3 regions of the Streptomyces sp. GbtcB7 genome follow, and region 1 is predicted to be linked to each of the others. Evidence: riboswitches for the same ligand, from Rfam matches in the RefSeq annotation. Region 1 holds a riboswitch; each other region holds the start of a gene.

Region 1 (4,145 bases):
TCGGCCTCGGACTGACGCGTCCCCCGGTCGGCCCCTCACCGCTCGCCCCCCGCCCCCGTGCCGGGAAGCCTGGACGGGTGGGGCAGCAGCAAGGAGGCGCGCATCGGGCCGAGGATCCGTACGGCGAGCCGTACGAGAAGCCATGTGACGAGCAGTACGACCGGTCCGGTGGGCGATTGCCCGGGGACCCCGTGCCCGATCCGGGGCTGGGGGACGAGCCGGTGCCCCGCCCGGCCGAGGCGGACCGGAGCCGGATCTCCTGCGCGCGCAGCCTCGTCCGGGTCCTGCCCGCGCTGCTCATCCTGCTCGGCGCGTTCTACGACTACTTCACCCCGATGGCCTTCACCGCGGGCCCCCTCTTCACGGCCGCGCCACTCGTGGCCGCCCCGCTCTTCTCGCTGCGCGGCACCGTGCTCACCGGCGTCACGGCGCTCGTCGCGGTGCTCACGATCCACATCCGGCTCGGCATCGTCTTCAAGGTGGACGCGCTCACGGAGGTCGCCACCGTGGCGACCGTCGGAGTGCTGGCCGTGCTCATCAACATCCTCGTCCGCCGCACCGACGAACGACTCGCCTCGGCCCACCAGATCGCCGAGGCGGCCCAGCGTGCCGTCCTGCCGGAACCCGACCAGCGGATCGGCGGCCTCGACGTCGCGGCGCGCTACGAGGCCGCGCAGGCGGGCGCGTTCATCGGCGGCGACCTGTACGCGGTGCAGGACTCCCCGCACGGCGTACGGCTGGTGGTGGGCGACGTACGCGGGAAGGGCATGGACGCGGTGGCCGCCGTCGCGGTGGTCATCGGGGCGTTCCGGGAGGCGGCCGAGCAGGAGGCCACGCCGGAGGCGGTCGCGCAGCGGCTGGAGCGGGCGCTGGCCCGCGAGGGCACCCGGCGCGAGGGCCTCGACGCCTTCGAGGGGTTCACCACCGCCGTCCTCGCGGAGATCACGCACGAGGGCGGCCTCGTAAGGATCGTCAACCGCGGCCACCCGCCGCCGCTGCTTCTGCACGCGGACGGAACGCTGGTCACGCTCGCCGCCGCGAACCCCGCACTGCCGCTCGGCATGGGCGAGTTGGGCAGCTGGCCGGACCGTGCCGAGGAGACGGAGTTCCCGCACGGGGCCACGCTCCTCTTCCACACGGACGGACTGTCCGAGGCCCGCGACGCGCAGGGGCGCTTCTACGATCCGGCCGCGCGCCTGGCCGGACGGACCTTCCCCGGCCCCGACTCCCTGCTGGCCACCCTTGTGGAGGAGGCCCGACGGCACACGGGCGGCGCCCTGACGGACGACATGGCACTGCTCGCCGTACGGCGACCGTAGCCACGGAAAGGGGCGTTCTTGATCGATGTCACGAGGGGTGATCGGTCGATGCCCCTCCGCATAACGACTGACACACCGTCAAATAACCGCCAGGTAGGGAGGCGCGGCCAACTCGCCCGATTTCCGCCGGTCATGGGCGGTAAGTCCTGGCCAAAAGTGGTTAATGATCAGTACGAACAGCTTGGAATCCGGTACCCGCGTCTATTAACGTTCGATAACGCAGCGCGGTCGTCCCAGCCGTCACAAGAGTCGGCTCCGTGCGCACGCGCCGAATCCCGCGAGGGAACCGGGGAACCACCAACTTGGGGTGAATCGAGCGTCTTTCACGGTGGAGACACCGTGGGTTGACGCGCGTAGGAGACCTTCCTGCTCCGAACCCGTCAGCTAACCCGGTAGGCGAGAAGGAAGGAAAGGAGCACGCCCACGTGGCGTCCAACCGGCCCGCCCAGCCCACTTCGTTCCCGCCGAACGACACCCAGACTTTTGGCTACGCCTACGGCAAGGACGAGGGCCCCTGGGAGGAGTGGAACCCCACCGAGGATTCCATCCGTCCCCTCCGCGGCCGGCACCGCGTCTCCAAGCAGCGCGGCGGGGGACTCGCCCGCAGCTCCACGGTCCTGGGTGTCGGCGTCATCGCCGCCGTCGGCGCGGGCGGCATGGCCACCGCAGCGCCCGGCAAGCCGCCGGTCTCCATCTCGCTGCCCGACCTCTCCTCGGTCACCGAATCGGCCAAGGCGCTGATATCCGACGGCGGTTCCAGCACGCCGAAGGGCTCCGCCACCCCGCTCACCAGCGCCGGTGTGACCAGCGCCGACGCCGCGCAGGGCAACACGGACGCGGGCGAGGCGCTGCGCGCCCGCATCATCCAGCAGGCCGAGTCGCAGCAGGACCAGATCGACAAGGCGGCCCAGGACGCCGCCGAGTCCGCCGCCGCGAAGAAGGCGGTCGCGCTGGCCGCCCAGCAGAAGGACGACGCCGAGGCCAAGGTCGCCGCCGCGAAGAAGAAGGCGGACGAGGACGCCAGGCAGAAGGCCGAGGCCGCGCGCCTCGCCGAGCTCGCCAAGAGCTACTCGCTGCCGACCTCCTCGTACACCCTGACCTCCCGCTTCGGTGACGCCGGTTCCATGTGGTCCTCCGGCTATCACACCGGCCTCGACTTCGCGGCCCCCACCGGCACGCTGATCAAGGCCATCCACAGCGGCACGATCACGGAGGCGGGCTGGGCCGGCTCGTACGGCTACCGCACCATCCTCACCCTCGACGACGGCACGGAGCTGTGGTTCTGCCACCAGTCGTCCATCAGCGTCAGCGTGGGACAGAAGGTGGCCACCGGCGACGTCATCGGGCGCGTGGGCGCGACCGGCAACGTGACCGGGCCGCATCTGCACCTGGAGGTTCACCCGGGTGGCGGCAGCGCGATCGACCCGATGGCGTGGCTGCACAGCAAGGGCCTGAACCCCTGATCGTTCCCGGGGGCCGTGTGCGGAATATGGCAATCCGGTACGGCTGTTGAAATAAGGCATGACTTCTCTACGCAAGCTCGGCTCCTCCGACCTCGAGGTCTTCCCGCTCTCCCTCGGCGGCAACGTCTTCGGCTGGACCGCCGACGAGGCGCAGTCCTTCGCCGTGCTCGACGCGTACACGGCCGGGGGCGGCAACTTCGTCGACACCGCCGACGGCTACTCCGCGTGGATCCCCGGCCACACCGGCGGTGAGTCGGAGACGATCATCGGCAAGTGGTTCGCCGCGCGGGGCAACCGCTCCGACGTCGTCCTCGCCACCAAGGTCAGTACCCACCCCGAGTACAAGGGCCTGTCCCCGGCGAACATCAAGGCCGCCGCCGACGCCTCGCTGCGCCGCCTCGGCACGGACTACATCGACCTCTACTACACCCACTTCGACGACACCTCGGTGCCGGTCGAGGAGATCATCGGCGCGCTGGACGAACTGGTCCGGGCCGGCAAGGTCCGGGAGATCGCCGCCTCCAACATCTCCGCCGAGCGGCTCGCGGAGTCCGTGGAGTTCTCCGACCGCGAGGGCCTCGCGCGCTACGTCGCCCTCCAGCCCCACTACAACCTCGTCTCGCGAGACACCTACGAGGGCCCGCTCCAGGAGGTCGCCTCCCGGACCGGCCTGGCCGCCGTCCCGTACTTCGCGCTCGCGTCCGGCTTCCTCACCGGCAAGTACCGCCCGGGTACGACGGTCGACTCCGCGCGGGCCGAGGGCGCGCGCAAGCACCTCGACACCGAGCGCGGCATCCGCGTCCTGGCCGCCCTCGACGAGGTCGCCGGGGCCCATGACGCCGAGGTCGCCACGGTCGCCCTCGCCTGGCTCGCCGCCCGGCCGACGGTCGCGGCGCCCATCGCCTCCGCACGGACGGTCGAGCAGCTGCCGGCCCTGCTGGCGGTCGCCGACCTGACCCTGACGGACGCGGAGGTGGCCAGGCTGACAGAAGCGTCCGCCTGAGGCCTACGACTGGTAGGGGTTGTACGCGGGGTACGGCGTCGCCGGGGCGGGATACGGGGTCGTCGCACCGGCGGGATACGGGGGCGCGCCGGCGGGGTTCACCTGGCCGGGCACCGGCGCGTAGCCGTAGCCGGGCCACGGCGGCGGTAGCTGCGGCGGCACCGGTACGGCCGGGGCCGCCGCGTGGGCCGCGTACGCGAGGGAGGGGCGGGCGACCTCCCGGCGGCGCCACAGCTCGTGCAGCAACTCCCGCTCCCGTACGACGAAGTCCGCGTTGGCGCGGCCACTGCGCCCCCGGTGCCGCAGAAACGCCAGCGAGGTCGCGTACGCCTCGTACTGCGCGACCGAGCGCGCCGCCGC
Region 2 (4,145 bases), on a different contig from region 1:
GTCAAGAACGAGCGCCGCCAGCGTTACGACAACGTGCCCTACGGCACCGCCTTCGAGAAGCTGACCGCGCTCGCCTACCCCGAGGGCCACCCGTACCACCACACCCCGATCGGGTCGATGGCGGACCTGGACGCGGCGACCCTGGAGGACGCCCGCGCCTTCTTCCGCACCTACTACGCGCCGAACAACGCGGTGCTCTCCGTGGTCGGGGACATCGACCCGCGGCAGACGCTCGCCTGGATCGAGAAGTACTTCGGCTCCATCCCCGGGCACGACGGCAAGCCCGCCCCGCGCGACGGCTCGCTGCCCGAGGTCATCGGCGAGCAGCTGCGCGAGGTCGTCGAGGAGGAGGTCCCGGCGCGCGCCCTGATGGCCGCCTACCGGCTCCCGGAGGACGGCACGCGCGCGGCCGACGCGGCCGACGTGGCGCTCACCATCCTCGGCGGCGGCGAGTCGTCCCGGCTCTACAACCGGCTCGTACGCCGCGACCGCACCGCCGTCGCGGCCGGGTTCGGCCTGCTGCGGCTCGCCGGAGCGCCCTCCCTGGGCTGGCTGGACGTGAAGACGTCCGGTGACGTCGAGGTCCCGGTGATCGAGTCCGCCGTCGACGCGGAGCTCGCCCGGTTCGCCGAGGAGGGCCCCACGGACGAGGAGATGGAGCGCGCCCAGGCCCAGTTGGAGCGCGAGTGGCTGGACCGGCTCGGCACGGTCGCGGGCCGCGCCGACGAACTGTGCCGGTACGCCGTCCTGTTCGGCGACCCGCAACTCGCCCTGACGGCCGTACAGCGCGTCCTGGACATCACGGCCGAGGAGGTCCAGGAGGTCGCCAAGGCCCGCCTGCGCCCCGACAACCGCGCGGTGCTCGTGTACGAGCCGGTCGCCGCCGACACCACCGAAGAGGACGAGGAGGCGGCGAAGTGACCGAGCTCGCCACCATGGACTTCCACCCGCAGCCCCAGGCGGGTCAGCCCAAGCCCTGGGCCTTCCCGGCGCCCGAGCGCGGCACGCTGGACAACGGCCTGACCGTGCTCCGCTGCCACCGCCCCGGCCAGCAGGTCGTCGCCGTCGAGGTGCTGCTCGCCGCGCCGCTGGAGGCCGAGCCCGCGGGCCTCGACGGCGTCGCCACGATCATGGCGCGCGCCTTCTCCGAGGGCACCGACAAGCTCTCCGCCGAGGAGTTCGCCGCCGAGCTGGAGCGCTGCGGCGCCACCCTCGACGCGCACGCCGACCACCCCGGCGTACGGCTGTCGCTCGAAGTGCCCGTCTCGCGCCTGCCCAAGGCGCTCGGGCTGCTCGCCGACGCCCTGAGGGCACCGGCGTTCGCGGAGAGCGAGGTCGAGCGGCTGGTGCGCAACCGGCTCGACGAGATCCCGCACGAGACGGCCAACCCGGCCCGGCGTGCCGCCAAGGAGCTCTCCAAGGAGCTGTTCCCGGCGACCTCGCGCATGTCGCGCCCGCGCCAGGGCACCGAGGAGACCGTCCAGAAGATCGACTCGGCGGCCGTACGCGCCTTCTTCGACAAGCACGTACGTCCCGCCACGTCCGTCGCCGTGATCGTCGGCGACCTGACCGGTGTCGACCTCGACGCGCTGCTCGCCGAGACGCTCGGCGACTGGACCGGTTCGTCCGCCGAGCCGCGCCCCGTGCCGTCAGTGGCCGCCGACGACACCGGCCGTGTGATCATCGTGGACCGCCCCGGCGCGGTCCAGACGCAGCTGCTCATCGGCCGTGTCGGCGCCGACCGGCACGACCGTGTGTGGCCCGCCCAGGTGCTCGGCACGTACTGCCTCGGCGGCACCCTCACCTCGCGCCTGGACCGCGTCCTGCGCGAGGAAAAGGGCTACACCTACGGTGTGCGGGCGTTCGGCCAGGTCCTGCGCGCCGCGCCGGACGGAACCGGTATCGCGATGCTCGCCATCAGCGGCTCCGTGGACACCCCGAACACCGGCCCCGCGCTCGACGACCTCTGGAAGGTACTGCGCACCCTCGCGGCAGAGGGCCTGACGGACGCCGAGCGCGACATCGCCGTACAGAACCTGGTGGGGGTGGCGCCCCTCAAGTTCGAGACCGCGGCGGCCGTCGCGGGCACGCTCGCGGACCAGGTCGAGCAGTACCTGCCGGACGACTACCAGGCGACGCTGTACCAGCAGCTCGCCGCGACCGGCACCGTGGAGGCCACCGCGGCCGCCGTGAGCGCCTTCCCGGTGGACCGTCTGGTGACCGTCCTGGTCGGCGACGCCGCGCAGATCCGGGAGCCCGTCAAGGCCCTCGGAATCGGTGAAGTGACCGTCGTTTCGGCGGAGTAGAGGTTCACGGAGTAGAGGTTCAGCGGCTCAGTGGGGGCCGGCTGTAAGCCGAGCCGCACGCGGAGCGGACGAGCGTGACTCCGTAGGGCCCGGGTGACTGAAGAGTCGCCCGGGCCCCTTTTTGATCGGATTTCCGCTCGGGTTCTCGCTCGGACTTCATCCCCAAGATGTCCGTATTGGTAGGGAGGTTGCCTGTCTGCCCTGTGGCATGCACTACAAAAGCCGTGATCCGTTTGTTGATTGAAAGACGCCCCGTCTAGCGTCGGTGCGGCTGTTCGTCAGGCAGTGCGCCGCGCCCGCGGCACCGGACAGTCATCGCCGAGTCCCCGTACGGCGCGAGCCAGGGGAGCCGGGGACCCACACGTAGTCCCTGGGGTGAATCGGACGCCCTCCCTGGAGGGGGTCCGTAGGAGACCTTCCTGCTCCGAACCCGTCAGCTAACCCGGTAGGCGAGAGGGAAGGAAAGGATCAGCCCCTACATGGCGTTCACCTGTGGCCCCGGGAAACACCGCCGTCCGAGCCGCGTGAAGCGCTCCACCACGAACGCTGTCGGCGTCGCCGCGCTCACCACCACCGGTGTCATCGGAACCCTGGCCGCCCCGGCACTCGCCGCGGACGCCTCCGTCGAGCAGACCGGGCTGACCCAGGCCGTCACCCTCGGCGACAACGTCGCCGCCCAGATCGACGCGCAGGCCGCCGCCCAGCAGCGCGCCGCCGACGAGGCAGCCGCGCGCAAGAAGGCCGAAGAAGCCGCGCGCAAGAGGGCCGCCGAGGAGGCGAAGAAGGAGCGCGAGGCCAAGGAGCGTGCCGCCCGCGCCGCCGAGCGCAAGCGCCTCAACACCTTCGTCCTGCCGATCACCGGCTCGTACATCTCCACCGGCTACAAGACCGGCGGCAGCCTCTGGTCCTCCGGCAGCCACACGGGCGTCGACTTCCACGCCGCCTCCGGGACCTCGGTCCACGCGGTCGGCTCCGGCACGGTCGTCACGGCCGGCTGGGGTGGCGCGTACGGCAACCAGATCGTCCTGAAGATGCACGACGGCACCTACACGATGTACGGCCACCTGTCGTCCATCGGTGTCTCCGTGGGGCAGACGGTCACCCCGGGCCAGCAGATCGGCCTCTCCGGCTCGACCGGGAACACCACGGGGCCGCACCTCCACTTCGAGGCCCGTACGACGGCGGAGTACGGCTCCGACATGGACCCGGTCGCCTATCTCCGCTCGCACGGCGTGAACGTCTGACGCTCGCACACCCCGAACGTCTGACGACCGGCGTCAACACTTCCGAAGCCCCGGCTCCCTCCAGCCGGGGCTTCGTCGTTTCGAACGACTGTCTGTCCAAAAAATATCCATGGATTCCGGCCCGCCATCGGAAATTCCGGTTCTCTGCAATAGAGTCACTGAACAAGCGTCAATCGACCGCGTTTCGCGGGGATTAAGGCGGAGGTCCGGTCATGCGCATTCCCGCGCACTCGGTATGCACGGCGATCCGTGACGACATCGTCGCGGGTGTCTACGAGCGCGGCAGCCGGCTCACCGAGGAACTGCTCGCGCGACGCTATGGCGTCTCGCGGGTCCCCGTGCGCGAGGCCCTGCGCACGCTGGAGGCCGAGGGCTTCGTCGTCACCCGTCGGCACGCGGGCGCGTGCGTCGCGGAGCCCACCGAGCAGGAGGCCGCGGACCTGCTCGAGATGCGCATGCTCCTGGAGCCGCTGGGCGCCGCGAGGGCCGCTCAGCGGCGCACCGAGGCCCACCTCAAGGTGCTTCGAGGCCTGGTCAGACTGGGTCAGGAGCGGGCCAGGAGGGGGAACAGCGAGGATCTGCGCTCGCTCGGCGG
Region 3 (4,145 bases), on a different contig from region 1:
GGAAGGCGCTGCGGCCGGCGTACACCGCGGCGTCGTCGAGGATCTCCTCGATGCGCAGCAGCTGGTTGTACTTGGCGACGCGGTCCGAGCGGGCCGGGGCGCCGGTCTTGATCTGGCCGCAGTTCACCGCGACGGCGAGGTCGGCGATGGTGACGTCCTCGGTCTCGCCGGAGCGGTGGGACATCATGCACTTGAAGCCGTTGCGCTGGGCCATCTCGACGGCGTCCAGGGTCTCGGTCAGCGAGCCGATCTGGTTGACCTTGACGAGCAGGGCGTTCGCGGAGCCCTCCTCGATACCGCGGGCCAGGCGCTCCGGGTTGGTGACGAAGAGGTCGTCGCCGACGATCTGGACCTTGTCGCCCAGCTTCTCGGTGATGACGTTCCAGCCGGCCCAGTCGTCCTCGTACAGCGGGTCCTCGATGGAGACCAGCGGGTACGCGGAGACGAGCTCCTCGTAGTACTCGGTCATCTCGGCGGCCGAGCGGGACTTGCCCTCGAACTCGTACTTGCCGTCCTTGTAGAACTCGGACGCGGCGACGTCGAGCGCGAGCGCGATCTGCTCACCGGGGATGTAACCGGCCTGCTTGATGGCCTCGAGGATGAGGTCGAGCGCGGCGCGGTTCGACTCCAGGTTCGGGGCGAAGCCGCCCTCGTCGCCCAGGCCGGTGGACAGGCCCTTGGTCTTCAGCACCTTCTTGAGGGTGTGGTAGACCTCGGCGCCCCAGCGCAGGGCCTCGGAGAAGGACTCCGCGCCGATCGGGGCGATCATGAACTCCTGGATGTCCACGTTGGAGTCGGCGTGCGAGCCGCCGTTCAGGATGTTCATCATCGGAACGGGCAGCAGGTGCGCGTTCGGGCCGCCCAGGTAGCGGAAGAGGGGGAGGTCGGACGCCTCGGAGGCGGCGTGCGCGACGGCGAGCGAGACGCCGAGGATGGCGTTGGCGCCGAGCGAGCCCTTGTTGTCGGTGGCGTCCAGGTCGAACATCGCCTGGTCGATCAGGCGCTGCTCGGTGGCGTCGTAACCGACGAGCTCCGGGCCGATCTGCTCGATGACGGCGAGGACGGCCTTCTCGACACCCTTGCCGCCGTAACGGTTGGGGTCACCGTCACGGAGCTCGATGGCCTCGAAGGCGCCCGTGGAGGCGCCGGACGGGACGGCGGCACGACCGGTGCTGCCGTCGTCGAGGCCGACCTCGACCTCGACCGTGGGGTTGCCTCGGGAGTCCAGGATTTCCCGGGCTACGACGACGTCGATGGACGGCACGAGCATCTCCTTCTGGGATGTGACGCGGGTACGCGGAGCCTGTGATGGCTTCGCGACATGAGCCTAACCGCCCCGGGGGGATCGGCCAGCCGGTCGCCCACCCCTTGGGCAGAAGTGAACGTACACATTGTTCCAGAACGGAACAAAAACGGGTACGGAAATCCGGGTACGAAACGCTCGGTACGAAACGCTGGATACGAAAAACCCCGCTCCGGTGCGTACGGGGGAACACGCACCGGAGCGGGGAGCCCGTGGGGACGGGGGTGGCCCTCACCGGGGTCTCCAGTGTGGAGACCCCTTTTATGAGGGACCTGTCATTCAGCTGGGGTGAAGCTGCCGATCATCAGCTGAGGTGCAGCTGCTGACCCGGGTAGATGAAGTCGGCGTCGTCGACGATGTCCTTGTTCAGCTTGAACAGCTGCTGCCAGCCGCCCTTGACCTTCTTCTTCTCGGCGATCGAGCTGAGGCTGTCGCCCTTGACGACCTTGTACTCGCCGTCACCCTTCTTGACCTTCTTGCCGGTCGGAGTGGAGACGGTCTTCTTGGCGGCCGGGCGGGACGCCGAACGGGAGGCCGCGGTGTCCGTCGAGCGGGTGGCGGTGCTGGTGCTCGGCGAGCTGTTCGACGAGGAGCCGTTCGAGGAGGACGAGGTCGACGGGGCGCTCGCACCGCCGGTGTACGCGGCGCTCGACAGGCCCGTGCCACAGGTCGGCCAGGCGCCCTTGCCCTGCGCGGCGAGGACCTTCTCGCCGACGGTGATCTGCTGGGACTTGGAGGCCTGGTTGGCAGTCGCGGCGTACGCGGTGCCGCCGTACGCGGCCCAGGTGGAGGCCGAGAACTGCAGACCGCCGTAGTAGCCGTTGCCGGTGTTGATGGACCAGTTCCCGCCGGACTCGCACTGGGCGACGGCGTCCCACTGGGAGGCGGTGGCGGCGGAGGCGTTGCCGACCGCCATCAGCGGAGCGGCGATGGCGACACCGGTGACACCGGCGAGCGTGGCGACCCGAGTGGCCTTGGACGGACGGCGGTGCTTGCCCTTGCTGGAAAACAGCATGGAGAGATCCCCTCACCGACGCCTGCGAGGTGAGCTGTCGGGTTCGGGCGGGTGAGTGCCCGGCCGTGCGCTCTGAGCGCTCGGCTTCACCCCAAGCCGCTCCCGGTCAACTACCGGGCGCGGCGCTTACCTTGGGTCCCCCGCTCCTGCCTACGGCGCTGACGCGTCGACTGTTCCCGTACGGCCGTTGGCAGGATTCGGCGTTGACGACCGTCGGGGCCCGCTGTGGCGAGCGGTCATGACCGTAAGCAGGCGATCGGCTGAATTCCAAAGACGATCAGGGCCTTTGAGATCCATCTCTCACTCGCACCAAACCGGACATTACCCAGCGAACCATGACGCGAACTGCCCCTACTTTTCGCCCGATTCGGCACCAACTGCAAGGCTCTGACCGGGGAGGATGAGGTTCGGGTCGACGCCGACCGTCTTCTTGTTCGCGTCGTACAGCTCGGCCCATCCGCCTTCGAGGTCAAGGGCGTCCGCGATGGTCCAGAGATTGTCTCCGGCGCGCACGACGTAGGAGCCGTCGACGACATCACGGGAGGCGCCTGCGCCGCGCGAGGCGTGCCGCCCGGAGGAGTCGTCGCTACGGCCGTCCACGGCGCTGTCGGTGGTGTTCTCGTCCGCGGTGCCGCCACGGTGGCGCCCCGCACCGGTCGTCGCGTTCTCGGACGTACCGGAAGAGTCGCCGCCCTGGCCGGAGTTGCCCGAGTTGTCGCTCTTCGTCGTTTCCGTGTCGGAGCCGTCCGCCCCCTGGGCGTCGCCGCTGGTGTCGGCCTTCGTCGTGTTCTCGGCCGCGCCCCCGGTCGACTTCGAGGACGAACCGGATGAAGACGAGCCAGACGAAGACGAATCGGACTTCGAGCCGGAAGAGACGGACGGAGTCGACGTCACGGACGAACTGGACGAATCAGATGAACCGGATGAATCCGGTGTACTGGACGAGTCGTTCGCCACGCCCGTGTCGACCAGGATGTCGCCCGAGTTCTTGCTCAGCCCGGAGAGCGGTCCACAGGTCGGCCAGGGGGTGAGGCCCTGGTCGTCGAGGAGCTTCTCGGCGATGGCTATCTGCTGCGAGCGGCTGGCCTCGTCGGCACTCGACGCGTAGGTGAGGCCGCCGTACTTCTCCCAGTCCGCCTGGCTGATCTGGAGCCCGCCGTAATACCCGTTGCCGCTGTCGGCACTCCACTGGCCGGCGCTCTCGCACTCGGCGACCCGGTCCCACGTGGTGCCGTCGGCCGCGCTCGCGCTGGTGGCACCGAGCAACGGGATCGCGATGGCGGATCCGGTCACTCCTGCCGCGACGATGAGGGCCGGGGCCTGACGGGGGCGACGATGGCGGCCGTTCCCGGAGAGCATGCGGAAGCCTTTCACGTGACAGCAGGTGACTACGCGACGTGTGAGTCGCGTTGACGAGTGAACGTATCCGCACCCGAACGCTTGTCACAAGTCGATGCAGCGTAGATCACGTGAAGATCACAGAGTTGAGTGCGCGTCAGGTTTGAGCGCCGATAGGTGTAAGGTCGCCCGCTATCGCGCGACCGGTACCGGAGGCGTGAACTCCACTGGAAGCGTGCGCAATCCGCGCATAATGAGCCCGCCGCGCCAGCGCAAATCGGCCGAATCTCCCGCGAGTTGAAGGTCGGGGAGACGGGTGAGAAGGGTGGCGAGCGCGGTCTGGCCCTCCAGGCGGGCGAGCGGGGCGCCGAGGCAGTAGTGGATGCCGTGGCCGTAGCCGAGGTGTTGGTTGTCACGGCGGGAGAGGTCGAGCGTGTCCGGCCGTTCGAACCGCGCGGGGTCACGGTCCGCAGCCGCGAGGACCACGAG

The links. Region 1 has a riboswitch for cyclic di-AMP ahead of KVT44_RS49135 (M23 family metallopeptidase). Riboswitches for the same ligand answer to the same signal wherever they lie in the genome.
Region 2: linked by a shared signal. The riboswitch ahead of KVT44_RS04775 (M23 family metallopeptidase) and the one ahead of KVT44_RS49135 (M23 family metallopeptidase) in region 1 are both predicted to bind cyclic di-AMP.
Region 3: linked by a shared signal. The riboswitch ahead of KVT44_RS42870 (transglycosylase family protein) and the one ahead of KVT44_RS49135 (M23 family metallopeptidase) in region 1 are both predicted to bind cyclic di-AMP.

Annotation. Positions count from the first base shown of each region.
Region 1 is NZ_JAGXJM010000053.1:12,805-16,949, reverse strand. It holds gene KVT44_RS49145 (hypothetical protein) at 1-15, shown strand, start outside; gene KVT44_RS49140 (PP2C family protein-serine/threonine phosphatase) at 207-1,319, shown strand; cyclic di-AMP (ydaO/yuaA leader) riboswitch at 1,576-1,733, shown strand; gene KVT44_RS49135 (M23 family metallopeptidase) at 1,745-2,782, shown strand; gene KVT44_RS49130 (aldo/keto reductase) at 2,841-3,785, shown strand; gene KVT44_RS49125 (PrsW family intramembrane metalloprotease) at 3,789-4,145, opposite strand, start outside.
Region 2 is NZ_JAGXJM010000002.1:437,057-441,201, reverse strand. It holds gene KVT44_RS04785 (pitrilysin family protein) at 1-921, shown strand, start outside; gene KVT44_RS04780 (pitrilysin family protein) at 918-2,306, shown strand; cyclic di-AMP (ydaO/yuaA leader) riboswitch at 2,613-2,773, shown strand; gene KVT44_RS04775 (M23 family metallopeptidase) at 2,786-3,550, shown strand; gene KVT44_RS04770 (GntR family transcriptional regulator) at 3,763-4,145, shown strand, end outside.
Region 3 is NZ_JAGXJM010000037.1:2,515-6,659, reverse strand. It holds gene eno (phosphopyruvate hydratase) at 1-1,270, opposite strand, end outside; gene KVT44_RS42870 (transglycosylase family protein) at 1,608-2,318, opposite strand; cyclic di-AMP (ydaO/yuaA leader) riboswitch at 2,323-2,531, opposite strand; gene KVT44_RS42865 (transglycosylase family protein) at 2,670-3,692, opposite strand; gene KVT44_RS42860 (cytochrome P450) at 3,849-4,145, opposite strand, start outside.